One region of the Vibrio sp. J502 genome, then DNA from elsewhere that is predicted to be linked to it. Evidence: predicted binding sites of a transcription regulator. Region 1 holds the regulator's gene; each other region holds the start of a gene.
The links. The regulator PurR, encoded in region 1, represses purine synthesis genes. The targets are predictions, from matches to a motif close to TNANGNAAACGTTTNCNTNA.

Region 1 (3,286 bases):
ATCTTCACCGGGTAAATTAATGTCTAGCATAATCAGATCTATCGCGCTGTTTTTCAAAGCATCTCTCATCTGAGTACCGCTTTCCACTTGCGTTACCATATAACCTTCGCTTTGAAAGTATCCAGCTAGCTTGCTGCGAGTGACTGCATCATCTTCAACTACTAATACGTGATAGCTCATTTACACCACTTTACTCTATAGAAATGTTCAAACCTCGGCTCGAGATTCTGTACAAAGCCATTCTATTCATAAATAGTCATAATTCTAGTCGTATCACTTTTAAAATTAAGAAAGATGAGAGTTTATTGATTCAAAACAACCTTCCAGACATCCATTAACTTAATGAAAAAATCACTCATATTTTTTCATTTTCTTAGCGACTGCTATTCATTTTTATTAGTTACACTTAGATCAATTACTTTTTAAAAACGATTTTCGCAAAACCACCCCCTTGGAGAGCCAATACCATGCAAGACATCAAAGCTTTTAATGAACAGCGTGCCGAGATTTATTGGTGGCTTTCGAGCTTATTTGTGAAAGAACTTTCGGAGCATGAATTAGAGCAATACTATACGCCCGCTATTCGCACATTTCTTTCAGGATTAGCAGAAAACGCGACACTTAAACCTGCCATTGATAAATTAGTTGATGCACTGAACCGATTGCAAGACAAAGAAGACGCACAGCTTGAGCTCGCAGCCGATTTCTGTGATCTTTTTTTAAAATCCAATAAGGAGTCCGCGCTACCCTATGCCTCAATTTACATTGGAAAATCAAGGTTGCTCAATGACGAACCAGCCAGAGCAATGTCGGATTTGATGGCAGCCCATCACATTGCAGTCAACGATACACTCAACGAACCCGCCGACCACATTGCGATTGAACTGGATTTCTTAGGTAACTTGATCATTCGCTCCAATGAGCTTGAACAAGAGACACACCTTGAACAAGCCTTTACACAGCAGTGTGATTTTATTGAACAACATTTGCTCTCTTGGATCCCACAATTCCATCTTCGCTGCCAACAGATTGATCAATTTGGTTTTTACGGTGCCGCAAGCGAATTGTTGGTCGCGTTTCTTCACTTAGACCGCGACTATTTATCAAACCAGTGAGATAACCTGGTTAATACCAATTACTAAATCGGTCAATTGTGACTGTTGACTGATTTATTCGGTGGATTTTTCGTTGCTTGATGGACATTTGCGGACTAGAATCTTGACCGCAAACGATAAAAAATGAATTTAAGATGCAACCGCTGATTAGAGGCGGTTTTTGTGTTTTTACTACTTTCAGGCTTCAATATGACACTGGTAGGCCTAATACCGCTGAATTGCTCTTCGTGACTATCACTTTCAGCAGTTATCGACAGGACAGAGAATTTATGGCTACGATTAAAGACGTTGCACGCTTAGCGGGCGTATCAACCACCACGGTATCGCATGTAATCAATAAAACTCGCTTTGTGGCTGAAGCAACCCAAGAACGAGTGATGGAAGCGGTATCAGAGCTTAACTATGCACCAAGTGCAGTCGCTCGCAGCTTAAAATGCAACACCACCCGTACCATTGGTATGTTAGTGACCCAATCGACAAACTTATTTTTTTCTGAGGTTATCGATGGTGTTGAAAGCTACTGCTACCGCCAAGGCTACACACTTATTTTGTGCAATACCGGCGGTATTTACGAGAAGCAACGCGACTACATCCGCATGCTAGCGGAAAAACGTGTCGATGGTATGTTGGTCATGTGCTCGGACCTCACCCAAGAACTGCTTGAGATGCTTGATCGTCATTCAGACATTCCGAAAGTTATCATGGACTGGGGCCCTGAAAGTTCTCAAGCCGATAAAATTATTGATAACTCAGAGGAAGGCGGATATCTCGCGACCAAATACCTTATTGATCATGGACATACTGACATTGCTTGCTTAAGTGGACACTTCGAAAAAGCGGCGTGCCAAGAGCGAATTCAAGGGTTTAAGCGTGCGCTTGCCGAAGCAGGCCTTAAAGCGCATGACGATTGGATTTTAGAAGGTAATTTCGAATGTGATACGGCGGTTCTCGCCGCCGACAAGATCGCCGCCATGGACAAGCGCCCAACGGCTGTTTTTTGCTTTAACGATACAATGGCTCTCGGTTTAATGAGTCGCTTGCAACAAAAAGGCATCCGTATTCCTGATGACATGTCTGTTATTGGTTATGACAATATTGAACTTGCTGAATATTTCTCGCCACCGTTAACCACGGTTCACCAGCCAAAACGACGAGTAGGGAAAAACGCCTTTGAAATCCTATTGGAACGCATTAAAGACAAAGAGCATGAACGTCGTGTGTTTGAGATGCATCCCGAGATTGTTGAACGCAACACAGTAAAAAACATAACGAAATAGTGTCATTATTTAAAGCAAGCGACAAATGTCAATTTTAGGGATTTTCCTATATTCGAGACAGAACGCCGTATTAAATAATAGTAAATTTGGAATGAGCATCACGCAAATAATAAATAAACGTGATGCTCATCCAAAAATTTATATATTCTTACTATTAGAAGTCACGCACAGGGCAAACCATTTGAAAAGATGGGACGCAAAGCCTCCGGCCTAAACCGACTATTCGGTAGGTAGCGGGGTTGCCGATGGCAAATATGCAAACGTTAAGTTTACCCCTTACTGACACTCTTTCTGCATAAGTTTGCTAATCTCTCGGACCTGATTTTGGTGGCGTTTTTCCCATACACCGAGAATTTACAGCATGGATAAACCAGTACTTAAAGATTCAATGCGACTCTTCGAACAACTTGGACGCGTTAAGTCTCGTTCAATGTTTGGCGGCTTCGGCATTTTTGTCGATGACACCATGTTTGCTTTGGTCGTAAACGATAAACTTCATATTCGCGCAGACGATCTATCAACCTCTCGCTTTAAAGAGCAAGGCTATGAGCCCTATATCTATAAAAAACGTGGGTTCCCTGTCGTCACAAAATACTTCGCATTACCTGACAATTGTTGGGAAAACCCTTCGCTTATTTTACGAGATGCTGCTGTCGCACTCGAAATCGCCAAACAAGAACGAGAAGTTCAAGCCCAAACGAAGCCAGAACGCCTAAAAGATCTCCCGAACCTTCGACTCGCCACCGAACGTATGCTTAAGAAAGCAGGGATAGAATCTGTAACGGATTTGCATACAAAGGGGGCTTTGGAAGCCTATAAAGCGATTCAGCAAACCCATTCTTCTTCAATCAGTCTTGAATTGCTATGGGCCCTTGAAGGTGCGATTGAAGGCAA
Region 2 (3,286 bases), 1.6 Mb from region 1:
TTTTATCGCTAACGGACAGCGTAAAAAATTAGTATTAAGTTCCCAAAAAATCGAGGGTGAGCATGATTAAGAAGATCGGTGTTTTGACTAGTGGCGGTGACGCACCTGGCATGAACGCAGCAATCCGTGGTGTTGTTCGTACGGCACTCGGTGCTGATTTGGAAGTATTTGGTATTTACGATGGCTACCTTGGTCTTTATGAAGATCGTATTAAAAAATTGGATCGTTCAAGCGTTTCTGACGTTATCAATAAAGGTGGTACTTTCCTAGGTTCTGCGCGTTTCCCTGAATTTCGTGAAGTCGCAGTACGTGAAAAAGCGATCGAAAACCTAAGAAAGCATGGTATTGATGCTTTAGTTGTCATCGGCGGTGACGGTTCTTACATGGGTGCGAAAAAACTGACCGAAATGGGTTTTCCATGCGTTGGTTTACCAGGCACGATTGATAACGACATTGCAGGTACCGATTACACCATTGGTTACTTAACAGCATTAAATACGGTTATCGATGCGATTGACCGTTTACGTGATACTTCCTCTTCTCATCAACGTATTTCTATTGTTGAAATTATGGGTCGTCATTGCGGTGATTTGACTCTGATGTCGGCGATTGCAGGCGGTTGTGAATACATCATCACCCCTGAAACTGGCCTGAATATGGAGCAACTGATTGCAAATGTTCAAGACGGTATTAAGAAAGGTAAGAAACACGCCATTATTGCACTGACTGAGTTGATGATGGATGCTAACCAACTGTCGAAAGAAATTGAAAAAGCAACGGGACGTGAAACTCGCGCTACCGTGCTGGGTCATATTCAACGCGGTGGTCGCCCGACGGCGTTTGACCGTGTTCTTGCGTCACGCATGGGTAATTTTGCGGTACATTTACTGCTTGATGGCCACGGTGGTCGTTGTGTTGGTATTCAGAAAGAGCAGTTGGTTCACCACGATATTATCGACGCAATTGAAAATATGAAGCGTCCAGTTCGCACTGATTTGTATAAAGTGGCGGAAGAGCTGTTTTAATCGCTTCTTCCATCTCGGTATAAAGTGATTAAGTAAAAAAGACCGCATTGCGGTCTTTTTTGTCTCTCTATGCTTTGTCTTTAAAATAAAACAGAGCAAAGCACTGGCGGATTACAAAATGATCGCGCGCACTTCTGGGTCTTTACGCTCTAAGTAGTGAATTGATTTAATACGGCGAATGGTACGACAGCGGCCACGAATTAATAGCGTTTCTGTGGTGGCGATGTTGCCTTTGCGGGTAATACCTTCCAGCAGATCCCCTTTGGTGATACCAGTAGCTGAGAAAATGACGTTATCACTGCGGGCCATCTCTTCCATTTTCAACACTATGCCAGCTTCGACACCCATTTCCGCGCAGCGAGCTAACTCTTTTGCACCGTAAATGCGGTTTTCTTCCGTATCGCCTTTGACTTCATGACGTGGTAGTAGACGACCATGCATGTCACCATCTAGAGCTCGGATGACCGCGGCTGAAACCACTCCTTCAGGTGCACCTCCGATGCAGTACATCACGTCGACTTCACTATCAGGCATGCAAGTTAGGATCGAGGCGGCGACATCGCCATCTGGCACAGCAAACACGCGAACACCCATCTCTTGCATCTGCGCTATGGTGGCATCATGGCGAGGTTTCGCTAAGGTGATCACAACTAGAGTGTCTAATGGTTTATTCAGCGCGGCGGCGACATTTTCTAAATTCTCTTTTAAAGGCTTATTGAGGTCAATGCACCCTTTAGCGCCGGGGCCAACCACCAATTTTTCCATGTACATATCAGGTGCTTTAAGGAAGCTGCCTTTTTCGCCAGCCGCCAAAACAGCCAATGCGTTTGACTGGCCCATTGCCGTCATGCGCGTACCTTCAATAGGATCCACTGCGATATCAACCGCATCGCCACCAAGGCCAACAAGCTCGCCAATGTAGAGCATTGGAGCATCGTCAATTTCGCCTTCACCGATTACAATTTCACCTTGGATGTCGGTTTTATTGAGTAGGTTGCGCATGACTTCTACCGCTGCGCCATCGGCCGCATTTTTATCGCCTCGGCCAAGCCATTTGTAACCTGCCAGTGCGGCACCTTCAGTGACTCGAGAGAATGCCATTGCTAAATCGCGTTTCATGCTAGCTCCAAAGAAAAGGGAATAGGAAATTTCGGCGGGAATTTTAGCATATCAAATAGTAAACGTTTGCTTTTTTAGTTCACAAGGGTTGCACTTGATCAAAGCTAAGCCTCAAATTGAGCAAATCCATGGCCAGATAAAGTGTTTTTCGGTCTAGGTTTGGCGCTTAAGTGAGTTGACGGTTAAGTTGAGCCGATTTTTTAGCCAAATAGCGAGAAAATTTGCATATAGTGAGTGTTTCTGAGCGCTGTGCTGAGTAGAATGAACCAATAAGTGAAATTTTGTTCACCTCAACCGAATAACTAAGGGTATGCACCATGTCTTTTGAAGTATTAGAACTACTAGAAGCAAAAATTCAAACCGCAGTTGACACCATCGCACTTCTACAAATGGAAGTGGAAGAGCTTAAAGAAGAGAAACAGCAGCTCGTGAATGAAGCGAATGAGCTAAAAGTAGCGCGTGAAGAGCTTGAGCAAAAAGCGCAACAAATGGAGCAAGAGCAGAATGCATGGCAAGATCGTATTCGTAGCTTACTTGGTAAAATGGACGACGTGGAATAATCTGCTCGCTTAAGTGATACCACAACGCCGACATCAAGTCGGCGTTACTTTTAATCAATCATCGCGTTTTATCACGAGCAACATTTACCAATAATAGCGTTATGAGTGCAGAGAAAGTTTATGCTTTCGGTCTTACGCCCAACGTATGGCACAATGCGTAGGTCATTTCAGCGCGATTGAGCGTATAGAAATGGAAGTCTTTGACGCCTTCACGGCTTAAAATACGAACCATGTCAATTGCTTGGCTTGCACCCACGAGCTGGCGTGTGGTTGGGTCATCATCTAATCCATTAAATTGTTTCGCCATCCATCCGGGGACTTTAACGTTGTTTTGCGCGGCAAAGCGAGAAGCTTGTTTAAAGTTTGATACCGGTAGAATGCCCGGTACAATTTCAGCATCAATACCAGCAGCTACGCAGCGGTCGCGAAATCGTAAGTAGCTTTCAACATCAAAAAAGAATTGAGTAATTGCGCGGTTTGCACCTGCATCAATTTTGCGTTTTAGATTGACCAGATCGGATTGCGCGCTTTTCGCTTCAGGGTGGACTTCTGGAAATGCCGCGACAGAAATATCAAAATCAT
Region 3 (3,286 bases), 1.1 Mb from region 1:
AGGTCCAAAATTTCTTGGCTGCTTGGCATATAACGGGTCAATGCCGAGGTTTCTTGGGCTTGCTTGTATTTCTGGAACAAGGTTTCAGAAAGGTTTTGGCTGTTAGATTCAGACATAAGTCGATTCAATTGAGAGCGGTGCTCTAATAGTAATAAAAAAAATGGCCCGATAAAGGGCCATTTTCAAATAAACGCAAAGAAAAACATTACTTTTGTTTACGGTTAATCGGTTCTGCGTATTGAATCGTCATATCCCATGGCTGCTCAATCCACGTATCTTGAGCAATATCCACAACATAATCATCTAACAAGCTTACGCCAGAAGGCTTCGCACACACCGCAATCAATTTCGCTTTAGGATACATTTCACGTAGCTTACGTGCGGTATCACCACTATCGACCAAATCTTCAACAATTAAGAAACCTTCGCCGTCACCTTCAGGTGCTTTGATCACTGTCATGTCACGCTGGTGATCATGATCGTAACTTGAAATGCAAATCGTATCGACATGGCGAATACCTAATTCACGCGCCAATATGGCACCAGGAACCAGACCACCACGGCTCACCGCCCAAATACCTTTCCATTGCTCTGCAGGCATCTGTTTTTCTGCCAATTGACGACAGTAAGTCTGCATGTTGTCCCAAGTGATAACGAATTTATTGCTCATTGTTGTAAACCTAATTATTTAAATAATCTGTGTCGTTCATTACATTGCAGAGGCGATATACTTAAAGATGAAGATGGCTGACATCACCCACACACTCATCGATACACTGCGCCCTTTGCCACTAAATAGTTTGATAGCCGCATAAGCAATGAAACCAAGAGAAATACCTTCTGCGATAGAGAATGTCAGCGGCATTAATAAACAGGTAACGACGACAGGAGCCGCTTCTGTTAAATCGCGCCAATCAATACTGACCAAACCAGAAAGCATCAAAATTGCCACGTAAAATAATGCACCAGACGTAGCGTACGCAGGGATCATTCCAGCTAATGGCGAGAAGAATAATGCAAGTAAGAACAAAATGCCAACAACGACTGCAGTCAGCCCTGTGCGCCCGCCAGCAGCAACACCCGCCACACTTTCAATGTAAGAGGTTGTGTTTGATGTACCCAGCAGGGCACCGACTGACGTAGCGGTAGAATCGGCAAGCAATGCTTTATTTAGACGTGGGATTTTACCATCTTTACCAATCAAATCTGCTTTTTGCGCCACGCCAACTAAGGTGCCAGCCGTGTCAAATAGATCGACAAACAGAAACGCAAATACCACTGAAATCATACCCACTTCAAAAATGGCGGAGAAATCAAGCTGCAAAAAAGTTGGCGCAATACTTGGTGGTGCCGACATAATGCCATGCCACTGAACGTCACCAAACACTAAACCAAGGCCAGTAACCGCAAGAATCGCGATCATTACGGCCCCCTTTAAACCACGATGAACCAAAGCAATCGTCAGGAAGAAACCTATCGCACCGAGTACAGCAGGAAGAGAAGTAATTGCGCCGACAGAAACCAAAGTTGCAGGGTTATCAACCACAATGCCTGCATTTTTCAGGGCAATAAAGGCAAGAAAAAGTCCAATACCGGCCGAGATCCCCGTTCGTAATGACATCGGAATCGAACCGATGATCCACTCACGGATTTTAAAGATACTAAGAAAAATGAACAGAACACCAGAAACGAATACCGCCGCCAGCGCAACTTGCCATGTATATCCCATGCCGAGCACAACGGCGTAAGTAAAAAATGCGTTTAACCCCATACCCGGAGCCTGTGCGATTGGGTAGTTGGCAACAAAGCCCATGATGAAACAGCCAATAGCCGCCGCAAGACACGTAGCAACAAATACTGCACCACGGTCCATGCCGGCATCCGCTAAGATCGCAGGGTTAACAAAGATAATGTATGCCATCGTGAGAAATGTCGTTATTCCTGCGATAACCTCAGTGCGCACGTTTGTGCCATATTCACTAAGTTTAAATAGCCTTTCGAGCATGATCGAGTCCTATAAGGGTAAAAAGTAAACGGTTGCGTAATCGATTGGCTGTGGATTATAGAGAGATCAGATCACAAATTCCAGATAGAATTAAGGCTGTAATATGCTTTTATTAATGGCTTATGAACCTAGTCGCGCTTCATTTCTTCAAAAAGAAAAAGCGGATTTCCATATCGTATTGCCATTGAGCCGTAAAGGAAGTGCTGAACATTGAGATAAAAAAACGCCACCTCATCTGAGGTGGCGGCGAATCATTTTAGCCAAACTGACTACAAAAAAATTCCAATATCTAGGGGGTGAACATACAGTTCAAATAACATGCTTAAAGTCTTAATAACCAAAGCTTGTTGGGTAAGCAAAGTTGCCAGTGTAAACAGACTTGTTTGTCCAGAACATTGCAGATGGTAAACCTTTCATAACTATCACCTTATAAAATCAATTGAACATAAATTTGATTTCTCGGTTCCATGGAGGCGATAAACGGACTCATCCTTTGAGCATTTTTTCTTCGCTTTCGAAGTTGGTTACAAATATACCACCAAGAAATTAAATTACAATATTTAGCGTGATAAAAATCACATAATTTTATTTTAATGATCTACATCAACAGATTTAAGTAATTAAATTACACAAATATCAGCAAAAAATGATTATTAGGCGGTAAGGGGAAGAATCTCATCGCCGATTGTGTCATCTCTTCTATACGCTACAGTCGATTTAATGTGACACCAATAAAACAATTCTCAAGCGGTGAGGCTACTCGCTGATTGTCGAGAGTGGTATGCTGTCCACCACTACAAGTCATGCTCAGATCTAGTCGATATCGCTACCAAAGAAACATTTCGCCTGTTCATGATCTGGCAAGCTCGAATAAAAGGAGTATTCCGTGTCTGAGTTCTATTCTGAAATCAGTAAATTGTCATCGGCACCCGTATGGCAATTTTTCGATAAAATCTGTTCCATTCCTCACCCGTCTAAGCATGAAGAAGCCTTAGCCCAACACATCATCCAGTGGGCGACAGAGCAGGGTTTAGCGGTACGCCGAGATCCAACCGGTAACGTTTTCATAAAAAAACCAGCGACAGCTGGCATGGAACATAAGAAAGGTGTGGTTCTACAAGCTCATATTGATATGGTGCCGCAAAAAAACGAAGACACGCAGCACGACTTTGCTAAGGACCCTATCCAACCGTATATCGATGGCGAATGGGTAACAGCCAAAGGAACCACTTTAGGTGCCGATAACGGTATGGGTATGGCAGCATGTTTGGCTGTTCTCGC

Region 2: glpX (class II fructose-bisphosphatase) is a predicted target of PurR. The motif match lies at 2,199-2,218, and genes of this name have one in related genera.
Region 3: N5E84_RS01755 (NCS2 family permease) is a predicted target of PurR. The motif match lies at 2,026-2,045, and genes of this name have one in related genera.

Annotation. Positions count from the first base shown of each region.
Region 1 covers NZ_CP104554.1:1,459,419-1,462,704, forward strand. Annotated here, with positions in the region: gene torR (two-component system response regulator TorR) at 1-180, opposite strand, end outside; gene torD (molecular chaperone TorD) at 468-1,115, shown strand; gene purR (HTH-type transcriptional repressor PurR) at 1,385-2,392, shown strand; cyclic di-GMP riboswitch class I at 2,554-2,639, shown strand; gene N5E84_RS06830 (TfoX/Sxy family DNA transformation protein) at 2,754-3,286, shown strand, end outside.
Region 2 covers NZ_CP104554.1:3,105,106-3,108,391, forward strand. Annotated here, with positions in the region: gene pfkA (6-phosphofructokinase) at 63-1,025, shown strand; gene glpX (class II fructose-bisphosphatase) at 1,137-2,144, opposite strand; gene zapB (cell division protein ZapB) at 2,462-2,704, shown strand; gene metF (methylenetetrahydrofolate reductase) at 2,823-3,286, opposite strand, start outside.
Region 3 covers NZ_CP104554.1:360,110-363,395, reverse strand. Annotated here, with positions in the region: gene frsA (esterase FrsA) at 1-116, opposite strand, end outside; gene tet(34) (oxytetracycline resistance phosphoribosyltransferase domain-containing protein Tet(34)) at 206-670, opposite strand; gene N5E84_RS01755 (NCS2 family permease) at 710-2,005, opposite strand; gene N5E84_RS01750 (aminoacyl-histidine dipeptidase) at 2,892-3,286, shown strand, end outside.